2 regions of the Janthinobacterium svalbardense genome follow, and region 2 is predicted to be linked to the other one. Evidence: predicted binding sites of a transcription regulator. Region 2 holds the regulator's gene; the other holds the start of a gene.
What was found. Region 2 encodes FNR, which switches genes on or off when oxygen is low (the NO sensors DNR and NnrR bind a similar motif). Its sites were predicted from a motif close to TTGATNNNNATCAA; they were not measured.
Positions count from the first base shown of each region.

Region 1: the regulator FNR is predicted to act here: its motif matches at 3,865-3,878, upstream of CNX70_RS10215 (universal stress protein).

Region 1 is NZ_CP023422.1:2,263,422-2,272,530, reverse strand. It holds gene otnI (2-oxo-tetronate isomerase) at 1-525, shown strand, start outside; gene CNX70_RS10240 (hypothetical protein) at 614-1,432, shown strand; gene CNX70_RS10235 (hypothetical protein) at 1,417-1,890, shown strand; gene CNX70_RS10230 (VOC family protein) at 1,971-2,390, shown strand; gene CNX70_RS10225 (TraR/DksA family transcriptional regulator) at 2,499-2,870, shown strand; gene phbB (acetoacetyl-CoA reductase) at 3,047-3,793, opposite strand; gene CNX70_RS10215 (universal stress protein) at 3,962-4,828, shown strand; gene CNX70_RS10210 (hypothetical protein) at 4,850-5,203, opposite strand; gene CNX70_RS10205 (glycine zipper domain-containing protein) at 5,400-5,966, opposite strand; gene CNX70_RS10200 (serine hydrolase domain-containing protein) at 6,136-8,250, opposite strand; gene CNX70_RS10195 (hypothetical protein) at 8,426-8,965, shown strand; gene CNX70_RS10190 (histidine kinase) at 8,978-9,109, shown strand, end outside.
Region 2 is NZ_CP023422.1:291,708-300,816, forward strand. It holds gene ccoG (cytochrome c oxidase accessory protein CcoG) at 1-971, shown strand, start outside; gene CNX70_RS01225 (FixH family protein) at 1,118-1,642, shown strand; gene fnr (fumarate/nitrate reduction transcriptional regulator Fnr) at 1,769-2,527, opposite strand; gene CNX70_RS01235 (response regulator) at 2,767-5,841, shown strand; gene CNX70_RS01240 (TOBE domain-containing protein) at 5,968-6,735, opposite strand; gene CNX70_RS01245 (sulfate/molybdate ABC transporter ATP-binding protein) at 6,776-7,477, opposite strand; gene modB (molybdate ABC transporter permease subunit) at 7,495-8,166, opposite strand; gene modA (molybdate ABC transporter substrate-binding protein) at 8,183-8,941, opposite strand.

The sequences.
Region 1 (9,109 bases), 2.0 Mb from region 2:
GCGCTCAACTACGCGCTGGCGCTGGGCGCGAAACAGCTGCACTGCATGTCCGGCATCGTGCCACCCGGCATGAGCCTGGAACGGGCGCGGCAAAGCCTGATCGGCAATCTGCAATTTGCCGCCGACGCCTGCCGTCCGCACGGCATCCACGTGCTGATCGAGCCGATCAACCACTACGACATGCCCGCTTACTTTCTGAACCATAGCCAGCAAGCGGCCGACATCATCGCCGACTGTCAGCGCAGCAATATTTTCTTGCAGTACGACATCTATCACATGCAGCGCATGGAAGGCGAACTGAGCAACACCATCCGCGCCCTGCTGCCCCTGATCCGCCACATCCAGATCGCCGACACGCCGGGCCGCCACGAACCGGGCACGGGCGAAATCAATTACCGCCATCTGTTCAAGCTGCTCGACCAGGTCGGCTACGCAGGCTGGGTCGGCTGCGAATACCGTCCCGTTGGCGATAGCGTGGCCGGACTGGGCTGGCGCGAACAATTAACGGGCACAAGCGGCGCCTGATCGCAGCACGCTTGCGCCCGCACAAGGCGCACAGCGCAGGCCGGCACGACAATACCTTTCCATACAGTATTTCCTGTCGAGAGGTAACGTGTCCGCCCTGCCCGCCCGCCATTGCCGCGCCCTTGGCCTGCACCTGTACTTGAGCCTCTGCCTGGCTGGCGTGCTGTGCGGCTGCGCCACTCCACGCCCCGAGCTGGCGCAGGTGCGCGCCCTGGCCGCCGGCACCGATGCCTTGACCGCCTTCAGCGAACTGTCGCAGCGCCACGTCGACACCTACCGGCGCGCCCGTCCCTATCTGTCGCCGGCCGTAGACGCGCGCGAACGCCTGCTCGATGCGCAGCGCCGTGCCGCGCAAGCCGATGTCGCGCGCCTGGCGCAAGCCGTGCGCCTGTACCTGCAGGCGCTGGGCCGGCTGGCGCAGGACGACGCGTATGACGTGCAGCCGGAACTGGCCAGTGCCGGCGCCGCCATCCGCGCCTGGCCGGGCAGCGGCATTGATGACCGGCATGTCAGCGCCTACACCTTGCTGCTGCAGCAACTCTCGCGTCTGGGCGGCGCGGCCAGCCAGCAGGCGCACCTGGCGCAGGTACTGCACGACGGCGATGCGCCGCTGCAAGCGCTGCTGGCCGCGCTCGACAACTTGCTGGCGCTGTACGACAAGAGCGGCGACAACGAGCGCGACATGGTGCTCGGCTTGCTGGACGTGGAAATCGCGTATGCCGACACGCCGCAGCAGCGCCTGCTGGCCGTGCTGGCGAAAAACATGCAACAAAGCAAAACCGAGGAATATCGCCTGTTTGGATTGCGCCATACCCTGGCGCGCCGGCAACTGGCGGCACTGGGGCGCGAACACGCCCAGCTCGCTGCCGCCCTCACCACCACGGAGGCAAGATGGACGGATCAGTAGGCAGGAGCAGCGACAGCGAACGCCGCGAAGCGGCTCTGAGCAGCGCCATGCGCGTCGAGCAACTGGCCGACAGCCTGTCGCAGGCGGCCGTCACCCTGCATGGCGCCGTCATGCGCGCCATCCGCAAGCGCGCCAGCCAGGGCGAAAACGCTATCAGCCACAGTCAGGCGCAAGCCGTCTTCGCCCTGGAAGTCGCCTTGCGCCAGCAAGCCAACCAGCTGTATGCCGATGCCGCCGGGCATACGGTAGCCGGCCTGGAAACGGCGCAGCGCCAGCTCAGCGGCCTGCTCGACACGGTGCGCCTGCGCATCGCCCGCAACGACGACGTGCGGCACTGGATCAGCCTGGCGACGAGCTTGTTGCACCTGGGCAGCGCTGTCCTGGCTGGCAATCCCGAGCGCATCCTCGGCACCCTGAGCAAGGTGCGTGAGCGGCTGCAAGAGATGGCGCCGGACTGATTGAATTTGTCCGGCGAGCGCCTATACTGGGACGTCCCTGCGTGGTAATCGTGCCCGCGGGAGCACCAGAGGAGGCCAATATGCGTATCGAACCGTATTTGCAATTCAATGGAAATTGCGCGCAAGCGCTGCAATACTACCGCCAGCACCTGCATGGCACAGACCTGTGCCTGATGCCGTTTCGCGGCTCGCCGGGCCAGGAGCAGGTCAAGGAAGACTGGTACGACAAGATCATGCACGGCTCGGTGCAGCTGGGTCCCACCATGCTGATGGGCTCGGACGGCGGCTGCACCGAGGATGGCGCCAAGGGCATGAGCGGCAGCTCGGTCTGCCTGACCCTCGATACGCCGGAGCAGGCGGAACGGGCTTTCGACGCGCTGGCGCGTGACGGCACCATCCAGATGCCGCTGGAGGAAACGTTCTGGGCCAAGCGCTTCGGCATGCTGAAAGACCAGTTCGGCGTCGCCTGGATGGTCAACTGCCTGAAAGAACCAGCATAGAACAGCCCTTGCCTGCCTGCGCCGCATCAAACGCGGCGCGGGCAGTAGCGCAAGCAGAGTCGCCCATACTGGACTACCATATAGGACAGACGCCTATCGGGGACAGCCATGAATGGATTGCCGCAAGACCAGCTGCAGCGCCTGCAAGGCGTGCTGGAGCAACGCAAACTGGCGTTGCTGGAACAGATCGAGAACGAGGCGGCCGAAGCGGATGCGCGCGCCTCGCTGCTCAATGAAATCGAAGCCTCGCCGGCCGACAACGCCAGCGTGCGCACCTTGAACGCCCTCGTCAGCGAAGCGGCCGAGCACAACCTGGCGCAACTGGCCATCATCAGGCACGCGCTGGCCAAATTTGCCGATGGCAGCTACGGCCTGTGCGACAACTGCGGCGAAGCCATCGGCCTGTCGCGCCTGAACGCGCGCCCGGAAGCGCGCCTGTGCATCGATTGCCAGACGCGGCTGGAAAAAGCCCAGCGCTGAGCAGCGTGCCCGTACCATGACGGCGGCGCAACAACAAAGGGCAAGGCATCGCTGCCCTGCCCCCTGTTTTCCAGCGTGACTACCATTGCCTTCCGTCCTGCGCCAGCATCGTGCGTGCCGGCTGGGTGGACGGGTCTCCTCTACTGCCATTGCCCTACCGCAAGCTCTACGCTTGCTTAACTCATGTGCTGCCCGCCATTGATGGCGATGTTCGCGCCCGTGACGAACGCCGCCTCGTCGGATGCCAGGTAAGCCACCAGGGCCGCCACCTCGTCCGGTTCGCCCAGGCGGCCCAGGGGAATCTGCGGCAGGATCTTCGTTTCCAGGATATCGGCCGGCACGGCCGTCACCATCTGCGTGCGCAGGTAGCCGGGCGAGACCGTGTTGACGGTGATGCCGTGGCGCGCCACTTCCAGCGCCAGCGCCTTGCTGAAGCCATGCACGCCCGCCTTGGCGGCCGCGTAGTTGCACTGGCCGAACGCGCCCTTCTGGCCATTCACGGACGAGATATTGATGATGCGGCCCCACTTTTTTTCCAGCATGGGTTCCAGCACCTGCTTGCTCATGTTGAACAGGCTGTCGAGATTGGTGCGCATGACCTCGGCCCAGTGCGGCAATTCCATCTTGCGCATGCTCTGGTCGCGCGTGATGCCGGCATTGTTGACCAGCACATCGATGCGGCCGAACTGCGCCAGCACGCTGGACACGGCTTCGCTGCAGGCAGCGAAATCGCTCACGTCGATGGCCAGCGGGTGAAAATAATACTGCTGCGCCTGTTGCTCGTCGAGCCAGCTTGCCACGCGCGCATTGCCCGGCGTATGCGCCGCCACAACGGCAAAGCCCGCCGCATGCAGGCGGCGGCACAAGGCCGTGCCCAGGCCGCCCATGCCGCCCGTGACCAGTGCTATTTTTTGTTCCTTCATTGCTGTCTCTCCCCGCTTGTTATGGTTGTTCTGCGTGGGATCAAGTGTAGGAGCAGTTTTTATCGCCAGCTTTGCGCCAGATCAAGTGCTCAGCCTGATGCAGTCGTGCGCGGCCGGCACCCCGGACTGTGCCAGAATAGCCCCTACCGCACAGCGAGAGGACAGGCCATGACGTACAAGACCGTATTGCTCCACATCGACGACAGCGCCGGGCGCGCCGCCCGCATCGGCGCGGCAGCCAGCATCGCCCAGGCGTGCGGCGGCCATCTGACGGGGGTGGCGCTGACGGGCGTGTCGCGCCTGCTGTACCAGAACCAGCCCGACCTCGACGCCGACCCGAACCTGAGCTTGCATTTGAACTTCCTGCGGGAACGGGCGACGCGCGCCCTCGACGGTTTCGAGCAACAGGTGCGCGCGGCCGGCGTCGCCTCGTTCGAACAGCGCGTGCTCGACGACGAGGCGGCGGGCGGCATCAGCCTGCTGGCCCGCTATGCGGACCTGGTCGTCATCAGCCAATACAATGCCAAGGATAAATCGCCGTCCGTGATGCGCGACTTTCCCGCCTATGTGCTGCTGCATTCTGGCCGCCCCGTGCTGATCGTGCCGTATGCGCCGCCGCTGCCCCTGCTGGCGCCGCCGGCGGCCGCGCGCAATGTGCTCATTTCCTGGAACGCCAGCAAGGAAGCGAGCCGCGCCGTGAGCGCCGCCCTGCCCCTGCTGCAACGCGCCGGACAAGTCCACGTCGCCATCTTCGATGCCCAGGTGCATGCCGCCGAGCACGGCGAACAGCCGGGCGCCGAACTGACGCACTACCTGGCGCGCCACGGCGTGGAAGCGCGGCTGCATTTGCTCGATGGCGGTGGCGTGCGGCGCGGCGATATCGGCGAAGCGCTGCTGTCGCAGGCCGCCGACCTGTCGGCCGACTTGCTGGTGATGGGAGCGTATGGCCATTCGCGCCTGCGCGAAACCATCCTGGGCGGCGTCACGCGCACGATTTTGCAGAGCATGACGATTCCCGTGCTGATGGCGCACTAGGCCTTTGATAAAACGCTCGGACTAGCCGCCCTGCCAGGGCTGGCTGCGGATCTTCGCCACCTGGCGCTGCGCCAGCCACTGCCACAGCTGCAGCGCGTCGCCCTGCGGCAGGGCCGACATGTGGCGCGGACTGGCCAGGGCGATTTCGCAATCGCGGTCCGACCATTCCTCGAAAGTGACTTCACCTCCGCTAGCGACCTCGACCTGATACATCAAGCCGTCGTCGTAGCCAAAGCGCAACAAGACGGCGGCCGGGCTGCCGTCCGATGTGGCGCCGCGGTAGACCTCGGCCAGCGCATCGGCCAGCTGTGCCGGCGAGGGCGCGCAGATGTCGCGCCCATCGGCCCGTGTCAGAATGAACCATGCCTGTGTCATGACGCGCCCTCCTATTCATACTCGTTAGCATGCGAGGCAAGTACTACAGGCAGTCACCTTGGTCCAGTGTCACTACGGGCGCGCGGAAACTATCCCTGTCGGCATTGTTTACCAATAATTACCAATACTAACAAGTATCATACCTAAAATTGCATGCAGCGCGGCATTTATGCAATTGCACGGCGGGCGCGCCGATTCACGCCACCAGCACGGGAATGCTGAGCGGGTCGAAATCGTGCCAGTCACCATTGGCGATCGTGCCTTCCGCTTCCTCGATATGCTCGGCGCCCAGCCGGTGCAGCGCCTCGAGCGCCCGTTCGCGCTCGTCGAGGCCACCCAGCGCGACGGCGATCAGCATGCCCGGATGGCGCGGCTGGCGGCGGTTTTCACCCTTGTTTTCGCCATGTTTTTCGGACTCGCCCGCCTCCTTCATTTTATTGAAACTGTAGAGCGAGCCCACGTGGGCGCCCACCAGCGCGCCGACGACGGGACCGAGCGGCCCTGTCGCCAGGGTGGCGGCGGCACCGATGCCGGCACCCACGGCGGCGCCGACGGCCACGCCCTCCACCACGCCTTCCGGCGTCTCCTTGGCGCCGGGCGACATGTCGCGGTCGCCGCCGAGCGCATGCAAGTCGTGCTGCCCCGGCTGGTTGACAAAGAAGGCGCTGATGCGGCTATCGGAAAAACCCGCCTGGTTCAGGGCGGCGCGCGCGGCGTCTATCTGTTCCTGCAACTGAAAATGACCTGCGATGATGCGTGACATGATACGGCCCTCCTGGTCGGCTGCGGGCGCACCGTGCGCCACCTCGATAGCCTGCGCCTGCCGGCCGCCGGATACCGTTCGCTTGCGCACACAGCCGCTCAATCATGTCTGCAGGGCAGGAAGAAATACACCCCGAAAATCACCAGCAGCAGAGATATGAAGAATTCATCTAAGGCGCCAGCGCCTGTGTGGTGCCACCGAGGCGCAGGATCGCCGCTTTTGCCCCCACGGCGCCCGGATAGCGGGGATCGAGCCGCAGCGCCTGGCGATACGCCTCGACAGCTTGCGGGCGCAAGCCTTGCTCCACATAAAACTCGGCCAGGCTGTCCTGCAAATTCGCGTCCTGCGGATGCAGGCTGGCGGCCGCCTGCAGCACGGCCATGCCTTGCGCCACGGCGCCGCTGCCTTTCAGGCGATACGCTTCCTGGTTCAGCGCCGCCGCACTGGCCGCGCCCAGCGGGTCGCGGGCCAGCGCCAGGCGCAGGGCGACCAGGGCCGCTTCCCCCTTGCCGGCGCGCAGCAAGATCAAGCCTTGCAGCGCATGTGCGCGGTCGCTGAGCGGATACAGTTCCACGGCCAGGCGGCTGGCCGCCAGCGCCGCGTCTGTCTCGCCACGCGCGACCGACGCTTGCGCCAGCTCCTGCAGTTCGGGCACGAAATCGGGATAGGCGCGCTGGCCGCTAAAGACCGCGCGCAGCTGGCTATCCAGTGCGGGAATGGATGCGGGTGCGGCCGGCCAGGCGATGGCGGCCGTGCGGTCCCAACTGGCGGCCAAGGTCACGATGGCTTGCTCGAAAGCGGCCTCAAAACGCGGCAAGGCGCCGGCCTTGGCGCCTTGCGACAACAGAATATAGTCGCGCGCAAACGCCAGCGCGCCGCCGCGTGAATAGGTGTCCAGGTCGACACCCGACTGGCGCAGCTGGGCGGCCATGCTGGCGCCGGCCGTGAGAAACGCGCGCCCGCCTGCTGGATGGCGCGCCGTTTCGATGTAGGCGCGCGCCGCGCTGGCATCGGGCGCCAGCGCCTGCCGGTTGATTTGCAGGAATGCCTCGCGCGTGGCAGCCGCATCGGCATACGGTTCATGCGTGCGTTCGGCGTATGCCCTGCCCTCCTCGAACAGGCCTTGCGCCACCTGGTAAGTGCGCTGCGCGCCGGCCTCGGCGATATACGTGTTCAGCTGCCACGGCTCGCCCGTGACCACTTCGAACAGGCGCTGCACAAAGGCCTCGGGATTGACGCGCTCGAGATTGGCGGCGACGGCAATGGTCAGCTTGCGCGAAGGAAAGCTGTACAGATAAGTGACGGTTTCCGGCTGCTGGCCGCTGTGGGCAATGGCGTAGCGCCCGCCCGTCGGCAGCACTTCCCAGCCCATGCCATAGTCCGTCAAGCGGCCCGCGCGCGTGGCCATCGGCTGCACCATGGCGGCCACGCTGGCCGCCGACAATATCTTGCCTGCATGGACGCCCCTGCCGAACGCCAGCATGTCGGGCACGCTGGCGCGCGTGCCGCCGGCGGAAAAGCGGCTGCTGATGTCGACGAATTCCGAGTTTTTCAAGGCCTGGCCGTCGAGCCGGTAGCCGCGCACGCGATGGGAGATCACGGCATCCGGATCGTCCATCACGATGGCGTCCATGCCCAGCGGCCCCCACACATGGCGCCGCATGTAGCCGCCATAGCTTTCGCCCGAGGCACCCTCGATGACGGCGCCCAGCAAGTTGTAGCCATAGCTGGTGTAGCGAAAGCGCGTGCCCGGTTCGGCGATCAGGTCGAACTGTTCGAAGACGGCGATGGACTGGCGCGTATCCTTGTGTTCCTTGAAATGCTGTTCCGCCTGGCTGTCGCGGTAGGCGTCGATGCCGCCCAGGTGGCCCAGCAGTTGGCGTACCGTCACGGGAAACGCTTTGACCGGAAAATACGGCACATAGGTTTGCACGGGCGCGTCCAGGTCGACCTTGCCCTGTTCGACCAGCTGCAGGATGGCCACCGCCGTCATGGGCTTGGTGACGGACGCCAGCCGGTAGCTGGAGCGGGCCGTGGCCGGCACGCGGTTTTCCAGGTCCGCATAGCCATAACCCTTTACCCATTCCACCTCACCCTGGCTGAAACCGACGGTCACGCCCGGGATGCGCTGCGTGCCCATGCGCTGGGCCGCCCAGCCGTCGAAATCGGCCAGGCGCGCGGCCAGCGCAGGAGAGGGAACAACAGCGGGCGCGGAGGCGGCTTGCGCCACGCCGCACAACAGTGCCAGCGCGCCGGTGAAAGCGTAGTATTTGCTGCTTTGCATAGTCATTGTTCCATGGTGAGGGCCGTGCGCACTGCACGGCGCTGATGCATGGTAAGTGTATTTCACACACTTTTGGCGGGCCGTGCACGAAATGCACGTGGCCCGCATGAACGGCACCGAAGAGGATGAAAATGTTGCAAAGGGTTGGCAACGGGGGAGCAAATGAGCAGCTACAATGGCCGCCATGCCCTCCTGCTTCCGCTACCTTCTGCTGTGCTGCCTGGCCTTGCCCCCTTTCGCCATGGGCATGGACAGGCTATCGCTGGACGAGGGCTGGCGCACCTGCGGCGCGAGTGCTGCGGCGCCCGCCGCTGCGCTGCACCAGCTGCTCCAGCCGGGCCAACTGCTGTGCGTCGAGCGCGACGTCACGCTGGCCGCCACGCCCTCGTCGACGCAGCTGCTGGTGCTGTCAGCCTTGGCCGCCAGCGAGCTCTGGCTCGATGGCGACAGGATCGGCAGCAATGGCCAGCCGGCCCGCCAGGCCAGCGGGGAACGCCCGGGCGACATCGATTTCGCCATCCATTTGACGCCACAACAACTGACGGTGGGCAAGCACCACCTGCGCCTGCTGCTGTCGACGCAGCAGGTGCCGGCCCGCCTGGCGTCGCCCTTTTATGCGCTGTACCTGGTCGACCGGCAAGACTACCGCGCGGGGCTGGCCTGGTACCGGCTGCCGCCGCTGCTGCTGGCCGGGGCGCTGGGCGCCGTCGCCTAGCTCTTCCTCGTCTTGACGGCACTGTACCAGCGGCAGCGGCACTGGGCCATGTTTGCCGCGCTGTGCCTGGTGGCGACGCTGCTGCTGGTGGTGGAAATCTGGCGCAGCTTTGCCGGCTATGCCTATCCCTGGCACATGCCGCGC
Region 2 (9,109 bases):
GCAAGGCCTTCAAGAAGACGGCCAAGCACCTGGCATGGGGCGCCATCGCCCTGTGGACGGGCTTTACCTTTGTCGGCTATTTCACGCCGATCAAGGAACTGGCGCGCGAGGTGACCACCCTCAATTTCGGTCCCTGGGAATGGTTCTGGGTCTTGTTCTACAGCCTGGCAACCTACGGCAACGCGGGCTGGCTGCGCGAGCAGGTGTGCAAATACATGTGCCCCTACGCGCGCTTCCAGAGCGCCATGTTCGACCAGGACACGCTGATCATCACCTACGATGCCAAGCGCGGCGAACCGCGTGGCGCCATCAGCAAGAAGGCTGGCAACAACGACAAGCTGGGCGATTGCATCGACTGCACCCTGTGCGTGCAAGTGTGTCCGACCGGCATCGATATCCGCAACGGCCTGCAGTATGAATGCATCGGCTGCGCCGCCTGCGTCGATGCCTGCAATACCGTGATGGACAAGGTCGACCGGCCGCGGGGACTGGTACGCTACAGTACCGACCATGCGATGGAAAACAACTTCAGTTCGAAGCAGATCCGCCAGCGCGCCATGCGCCCGCGCGTGCTGATCTACACTTCCATCCTGGCCCTGATCATCATCGCCGTGTGTACCTCGCTGGCGCTGCGCACGCCCCTGAAAATGGACGTGATCCGCGACCGCGGTTCGATGGGACGCGAAGTGGAAGACGGCATGATCGAAAACGTCTACCGCTTGCAGATCATGAACACCTCGGAGCAAACCCAGCATTTCAAAATCAGCGCTTCCGGCTTGCCGGGCCTGACCTTGCTGACGCGCGAAGAGGTGACCTTGCAGCCGACGGAAACGCTGGGCTGGCCGATCCGCCTGCGCGTACCGCACGGCGTGGGAGAAAAGGGCTCGAACAAGATTGCGATCGAATTGCACTCGCTGGACGACCCATCGCTGCATGTGCGTGAAAGCGCGGTATTCATCGTACCGCGGTGATGTTGATTCGGGGTCGGACCCTCTGGGTCCGACCCCGGTATTTCGCCGTAGGGGTAGCATCAAACATGCGTTAGCTTTACTTTATTTTCAACCCAGAAGCAAAAGCTGGGGTCAGACCCAAAGGGTCTGACCCCAAGGAGAACAAAATGTCCGACAGTCTCAAGCTGCAAGCCCCCGTTGCCCCGTGGTACAAGCATCGCTGGCCATGGCTGCTGATGATCGGTCCCGGCCTGTCCGTGGTCGTCGGCAGCTGCATGGCGTATATCGCGTTTACGCAGCCCGATGCCCTGGTGGTGGGTGATTATTACAAGCAGGGCAAGGCGATCAACCAGGATTTGCGGCGCGACACGATCGCCAGCGACCTGGCGATGGATACCAGCCTGTCGTATGACGTTGCTGCAGCGCGCCTGAGTGGTTCCGTGCACAGCTTCGGCAAGGCTTACCAGGGTCCGCTGCAGTTGCATCTGGCGCATGCGACCTTGCCGGAAAAAGATATCAAGCTGCTGGTGCAGCCCGATGCGGCCGGCAATTTCTCCGTGGCGCTGCCGATGCTCGAGCGCAGCCGCTGGCAAGTACTGGTGGAAAACGACAAACGCGAGTGGCGCCTGTCCGGCATCTGGACCTGGCCCCTGCAGCGCAGCATCGCGCTGCATGCGGATGAAGAGCTATAACGTACAGCGCCGGGAAAAAACCGTAGCGAGCGGCAGTGATTTGTGGCTAAGAAGCGCAGCTGTGCTAGAGCACAGCGAGCATCGCAGGCCGCAAAGCGCGACGCGCAGTAGGTTTTGACGGTGCTGTTATTTACAGACGTCCGTGCCGGCTGTAATGGCCTTCAATTTTGCTGGCTGCAAGATCTCGATCTCGCGGTTGGAGACGCGCAGCCAGCCTTCCTTCTTGAATTTCGACAATAAACGGCTGACGCTTTCGATGGTCAGCCCCAGGTAATTGCCGATTTCCTCGCGCGACATGCGCAGCTGAAATTTGCTGGCCGAATAGCCGCGCGCTTCATAGCGCGAGGCCAGGTTGACGATAAAGGCGGCAAAACGCTGGGTCGCCTGCATATTGCCCAGCAACAGCATGACGCTTTGCTCGCGTGTGATTTCCTGGCTCATCATGCGATGGAAATGGCGCAGCAGGGTCGGCATATTGCCCAGCAACTGTTCCAGGCTGGAAAACGGAATTTCACACACTTCGCTGTCTTCCAGCGCCACCGCATTACAGTGGTGGCGGTCGGCGCTGATGGCGTCCATGCCCAGCAGTTCGCCAGCCATCTGGAAACCCGTCACCTGCTCTTCACCGCCCGGATTGATCTGGTACGTCTTGAAGTGCCCCAGGCGGATCGCGTACAGATTCTGGAACGAGTCGCCGATGCGGAACAGCGAGGCACCGCGCACGATCTTGCGGCGGCGGCCGATGATCTGGTCCAGCCTGTCCATGTCGCCCACATCGAGGCCCATCGGCAGGCACAATTGATGCATGCTGCAGGTCGAGCATCGCGCACGCAACGCTTCCACGGTCACTGTGGGCATGGTGGGAGTGAGTAGCGCTTCAGTCATGTCGGTACCTTTTAGAAAATGCAATAACGAGTTTACTGCATACAGGGTTGCCGTGTGCCAATTTCACCGCATTTCCGCTGAATAAACGACGTTCCAACCTTGATTATATGGCAACATCGTTAAAAGCCCATGTGGGAAAGGCAATTTGCGCGACGCCGCTTGCCAAGTTGATGTATTGATAGGAAAATTCCCGACAGCATTCTCTGCCGCCTGTACCGCCCGGTACTGAAAAGGAAATCATGAAGCCTCTCGGCATCAAAGCAAAAGTCGCGCTGGCCACCAGCCTGACCTCGATCGCCATGATCGCGCTGGTCACCATGATACAGGTGCAGCACATGCGCGCCGACTTCACCCGAGTACTGCTGAGCCAGCAATCTGCCCTGATCAGCCGCACCGCTGCCGAACTCGACGACAAGCTGGGCATGCTGCTGCAGATCGTCACGCTGACGGCCAGGCAGCAGCCGCCGGAATTGATCGCCCAGCCCGCCCAATTACGCGAATACTATTCGCGCCGCTCGATGCTGGTGCTGTTCGACGACGTGCTGGTGCTCGATGCGCAAGGCGCCGTCGTGGCCGACATGCCGGAAGTGGCGGGGCGCGCCGGCATCAACGTCGCCGAGCGCGAGTATTTCCAGACCGTCCTGCGCACGCGCCAGCCCATGATCACCGAGCCGATGCTGGGCAAATCGAGCGGCATGCCCATCGTGCAGATGGTGGCGCCCGTGCTCACGGCCGATGGCCAGGTGGCCGGCGTGGTGATCGGTGTGCTGCGCCTGTACAAGGACAACCTGCTGGGACGCCTGCGTTCGGAAAAGATCGGCAAGAGCGGCTATTACTTCATCCTCACGCGCGGCGCCGTGCCGCGCTACGTGCTGCACCCCGATACCAACCGTTTGCTGCAGCCACGCCTGCCGAACGCCAACCTGACCACCACCGAGTTGTTGAGGCAAGATGGCGAAGGCAGCATGGTCAGCACCAACAGCCGCAGCATCACGGCCGTCAACAGCTTCAAACGCCTGAAATCCGTGAACTGGCTGCTGGCCGCCTCGCTGCCTCTCGACGATGCCTTCGAACCGTTCGATGGCGTACTGTACCGGCTGGTGCTGTGGAGCATCCTCGCTTCGCTACTGGCCGCGTTTATTCTGGGCTGGGTCACCGTGCGCCTGCTGTCTCCGCTGGTGCGCCTGCGTGACACGCTGCAAGCCATGCGCACCAGCGGCAGCCGTTTCACGCCCGTGCCGGTGCGGCAGCGCGACGAGATCGGCGAACTGACGGAAGCGTTCAACGGCCTGATGAGCGAACGCGACCGCCTGCAGCAGGAACTCGAAGCGCGCGCGACGGAGCTGGAACAGGAGCGCGACCGGGCCGAGGCGGCCAACCGCGCGAAGAGCGATTTCGTGGCCAATATGAGCCATGAAATCCGCACGCCCCTGAATGCCGTACTGGGCATGGTGTATTTGCTGGGCAATACCAGGCTCGATACGGAACAGCGCAAGTATCTGACCATGGTGCGCGTGGCGGGCCAGTCGCTGCTGGGCATCCTCAACGACGTGCTCGACTATTCGAAGATTGAGGCGCGCCGCATGGAATTGTCGCCCGTCGAATTCGACCTCGACGAGGTCATGAACACGCTGGCCACGACGATGACCATGAATGCGGGCGAAAAGGAGCTGGAACTGGCCATCGCCGTCGAACCCGACGTGCCGCGGCGCCTGGTGGGCGACGCCCAGCGCCTGCAGCAAATTCTCGTCAACCTGGCCGGCAACGCCATCAAGTTTACCGAGAGCGGCGAGGTGGTGGTGGCCGTCAGCCTGGCCGAAAGCCAGCAAGGCCGCGCCTGGCTGCGCTTCGAAGTACGCGACACGGGCATCGGCATGACGGAGTTGCAGCAACAGCAGCTGTTTGCCGCCTTTTCACAGGGTGACCAGAGCATCACGCGGCGCTTCGGCGGCACGGGCCTGGGCCTGGCCATCAGCAAGCAGCTGATCCACATGATGGGCGGTGATATCGCCGTGGCCAGCAGCGAAGGCAAGGGCAGCCGCTTCTGGTTCAGCGTGCCGTTCGAGATGCTGGCGCAGCCGGCCGAAACGCGGCGCACGCCAGCCCTGGGCCAGTTGCGCCTGCTGGTGGCCGACGATAACCGCACCACGCGCGAACTGATCGTCAAGCTGATCGAGGCCTGGGGCTGGCTGGCCGACGAAGTGGACTCCGGCTTTGCCGCCATCGAACTGTACCGCGAACGCCTGGCGCAGCAGCAGCCGTACGACGTGGTGCTGGCCGACTGGCACATGCCCGTCATGGACGGCCTGGCCACGGCCAAGGCCATCCGCCAGGCGGCCAGCGGCCAGCGCCAGCCCATCGTGGTGATGGTCAACGCCTTCGCGCGCAACCACCTGGAGGAAATCTCCAGCGCGGCCGAGGCCGATGTCGTGCTGATGAAGCCAATCACGGGTTCGAGCCTGTTCGACGCCCTGCACCAGGCGCTGATCGCCAAGAACGACGGCGGCGAACAGCGCATCCTGCACCAGCCGCTGGGCACGGAACTGGCCGGCGTGCATTTCCTGCTGGTGGAAGACAATCATTTGAACCAGGCCGTGGCGCGCGGCATCCTCGAGCACATGGGCGCCACCCTGGACGTGGTGGGCGACGGCTTGCAAGCCGTGGAACGGCTGCGCACGGAGGCGCTGCGCTACGACATCGTGCTGATGGACATGCAAATGCCCGTCATGGACGGTTTCAGTGCCACCCATATCATCCGCACGGAACTGCGCTTGAACTTGCCCGTGATCGCCATGACGGCCGGCGTGCTGGCGTCCGAGCGCGAGCGCTGCATGACGGCCGGCATCAGCGATTTCATCGCCAAACCCGTGGTGGTGGAAGAGATGATGGCAGTCATCCTGCGCCACCTGCCGAAGCGCCCGCCAGTGCAGACGGCCGAGCCGGTGACAGTTGCCGATGAGGAGGTATTTTCCATGGCGCCGCTGATGCGCGTGATGGGCCGCGATGCAAAAGGCCGCGGCGTGCTGCGGCGCATGGTGGAAGACGCCCTGAACAAGGGCATGACGCCCGTGCGCGACGCCGAAACAGCGTTGCAAACGGGCCGCCACAGCGACGTGGCGCGCATCCTGCACGGCGTGCGCGGTTCCGTGGGTACCCTGGGCACGAAGCGCCTGATCCGCGCCGCGTTTGCCACCGAGGAAGCCATCGACGCGGGCCGCCTGGACGCCGTGCCGGCGCTGCTGGCGCACACGGCGCAGGAACTGGAACTGGCGCTGGCGGCGGCGGCCGATTGGTTGTCCAGGCTGAAGGACTAGCACCCAAACGCCTAAGAAAACCGTAGCGAGCGGCAGTGAGTTGTGGCTAAGAAGCGCAACCGTGCTAGAGCACGGTGAGCATCGCAGGCCGCAAATCGCGACGCGCAGTAGGTTTGCTTCGGCATTTTAAGCGGGTACGCCCAGAATCACGCTAGACGCCTTGAAAATCGCCGTCACGCTGCTGCCGATGGCGATGCCCAGGTCGGTGCTGCTCTGGTTGGTGATGATGGCGGCTATCGTGCCGCCGCGCGGCAAGTCCAGCACCACTTCCGTGTTGACGGCGCCCGTCTGCACGCGCGTCACAAGCCCGGCCAACTGGTTGCGCGCCGAAAAGCGCGCCCCTTCGCTGTCCGCCACGAGGATGATCGACGACGCCTTGATCAGCGCAAACGCTTCCGCGCCCGGCACCAGGCCCAGGCTTGCGCTGCTACCCTGCGTGACGATGGCAACGATGTGCTGTCCACCCGGCAATGCCAGGGTCACTTCATCGTTGACGGCACCTTGTTTCAGTTCAGTAACTTTGCCCAGGAATTGATTGCGTGCCGTGGTTTTCATGGCCATTCTCCGTATGAGTAAAAGATCGTCGGCGATGCCTTCGGCCTGGCTGCCCAGTTGGCGCAGGTAGCGCGCATGCTCACGCTCGATGATACGGAAATTGTCGACCAGTTGGCGACCCCGTTGCGTCAGCCGCGTGCCGCCGCCGCCCTTGCCGCCCGTCAAGCGCTCGACCAGCGGCTCGCCAGCCAGGTTGTTCATCGCGTCGATGGCGTCCCAGGCCGCCTTGTAGCTCATCTTGACGAGCTTGGCCGCCTGCGTGATGGAGCCGCACTCGGCGATGGCGCCCAGCAATTCCACCCTGCCGGCGCCGCCCAGATTTTCTCCGCCCACCGTCATCCATACCGAACCTTGCAGGCCGATTTCTGCTGCCGCTGATTTATCCAATGCGTTCACCCAATGCCTTATGTTCTTCCATGCTGTCAATTTGTCCGTCACGCAAGTACAGCACATGTTCACCCAGGATGCGCGCATCTTCCGGATCATGGGTAATCAGGATCATGGGCACGTCCAGGCGCTGCTGCCACTGGCTCAGTTCCAGACGCATTTTGACACGCAGGGCCGGATCGAGGGCGGCAAACGGCTCGTCGAGCAGCAGCGCGTTTGGCTCGGCCACGAGTGCCCTCGCCAGCGCCACCCTTTGGCGCTGGCCACCGGACAACTCGTCGGGAAACTGGTGCGCCAGTTCCTGCAAATGAAACGCGTCCAGCCAATGCTCGACCTTCTGTAATTTTTCGCGCGCGCGCGGGTTGAACCAGCCGCGACTCAGGCCGAAGCCCACGTTCTGGCGCACCGTCAGGTGCGGGAACAGCGCGTAATCCTGGAACAGGTAGGCCACGTTGCGCTGCTGCGGCGGCAGGTTGATGCCGACGGCCGAATCGAACAGGGTGCGGCCGTTCAGGCGAATATGCCCCGCCTCCGGTGTAAACAGTCCGGCAATGGCTTTCAGGGTCATGCTCTTGCCGGCGCCGGACGGGCCATACACGGCGATGCGCTGGCTGCTGGACGTGCATTGCACGTGCATGTCGAAACGGCGTTTGCCGGAGCGCAAGGTGGCGCGAATGTCGAGGTCGAGTTGCATGGGCATCATCATAGGCCTCATTTGTGTGCGATGCGCCCGGGTGCCAGGCGGCCAGCCGACAGCAACACCACGATGCAGACAAGGGAGATAATCACGACCAGCGTATTGGCCACATCGTCCTGGCCCGCCTGCACGGCTTCATACACGGCCACCGACAGGGTCTGCGTCTTGCCGGGGATGCTGCCGGCCACCATCAGGGTGGCGCCGAATTCGCCCAGCGCGCGCACAAAACCCAGCAGCACGCCGGCGAGGATGCCGCGCCAGGCCAGCGGCAAAGTCACGCGGAAGAAAATCGCCATTTCCGAGATGCCCAGCACGCGGGCCGCCTGCTCCAGTTGCCCGTCGACGGCCTCGAAGGCGGCGCGCGCGGGCTTGAAGACGAGGGGAAAAGCCACTACCGTGGAAGCGATGACGGCACCCTGCCAGGTGAAGATGAGGTTGATGCCGAAGTTGTCCTGCAGCCAGATGCCCAGGGTGCCGCGCCGGCCCAGCAGCACCAGCAAGTAATAGCCGAGCACGGTGGGCGGCATCACCATCGGCAGGGTCAACAGGGCGTCGAGCAGCTCACGCCCGGGAAAACGCGTGCGCGCCAGCAGATAGCCCGTACCGATGCCGAGCAACAAATTGAGCGCCGTGGCCCAGGCCGCTACTTTGAGCGACAGGGCCAGCGCGGTCCAGGCGATATCCATGTGCAGTCGTTTTACTTTATGGCTTTTTAAACCCGTATTTGGCGAGGATGGCTTGCGCCGGCGCCGTCTGCAGGTAGCTGACGAAGCGCTTCGCTTCGGCGGGATTGCTGCTGCCCTTGATGGTGGCGATCGGGTACAGCACGGGCGAGGCCAAAGGCACCTCCAGCACCACGTTCACCTTGTCTTTCATGATGGCTGCGTCGGTGGCGTAGACAAAGCCCGCATCGACTTCGCCGCGCGCCACATAGTCGAGCGACTGGCGCACGTTCTGCGTGCCGATGGCTTTCGGCTGCACGGCATCCCACAGCTGCGCCTTCTTCAGCGCGCCTTCCGAATAGCGGCCGACGGGCACGCTGGCCGGGTTGGCGATGGCCACGCGGGTCACGCCCTTGTGCGTCAGGTCGCTCAAGCTCTTGATGCCCAGCTTGCTATCGTGCGGCACGATCAGCACCAGACTGTTGCTGACGAAATCCATGCGCTCGGCCGGCAGCACCAGGCCCTGCTTTTGCGCCGCATCCATGGTTTCCTGGTCGGCCGAAGCAAACACGTCCACGGGCGCGCCCTTGACGATCTGCTGCAGCAGCACGCCCGAGGCGGCGAAGTTCAAGGACACCTTGCTGCCCGGATATTGCGCCTCATAGCCTTGCGCCGCATCCTTGAACGCATTCGTCAGGCTGGCCGCGGCCGACACCACCACTTCGCCGGCAAAGGCGGAGGTGGCGGCGCTAGCGAGCAAAGCGGTGCCAAGCAGGCGGGCGAGGGAGGTGAGGCGCATGATCGTATCCTTGTAAAGTGAACGGTGAACAAGGAGCGTAATATACACTTATATATAGCGTTATGCCATCGTACAGGTCAAGACAGCACAAACCAGATATCCTGATATACTGTATATAAGTACAGTCATATCATTGAGCCCTGGAATTGACGAACCAACTAGCAGGGA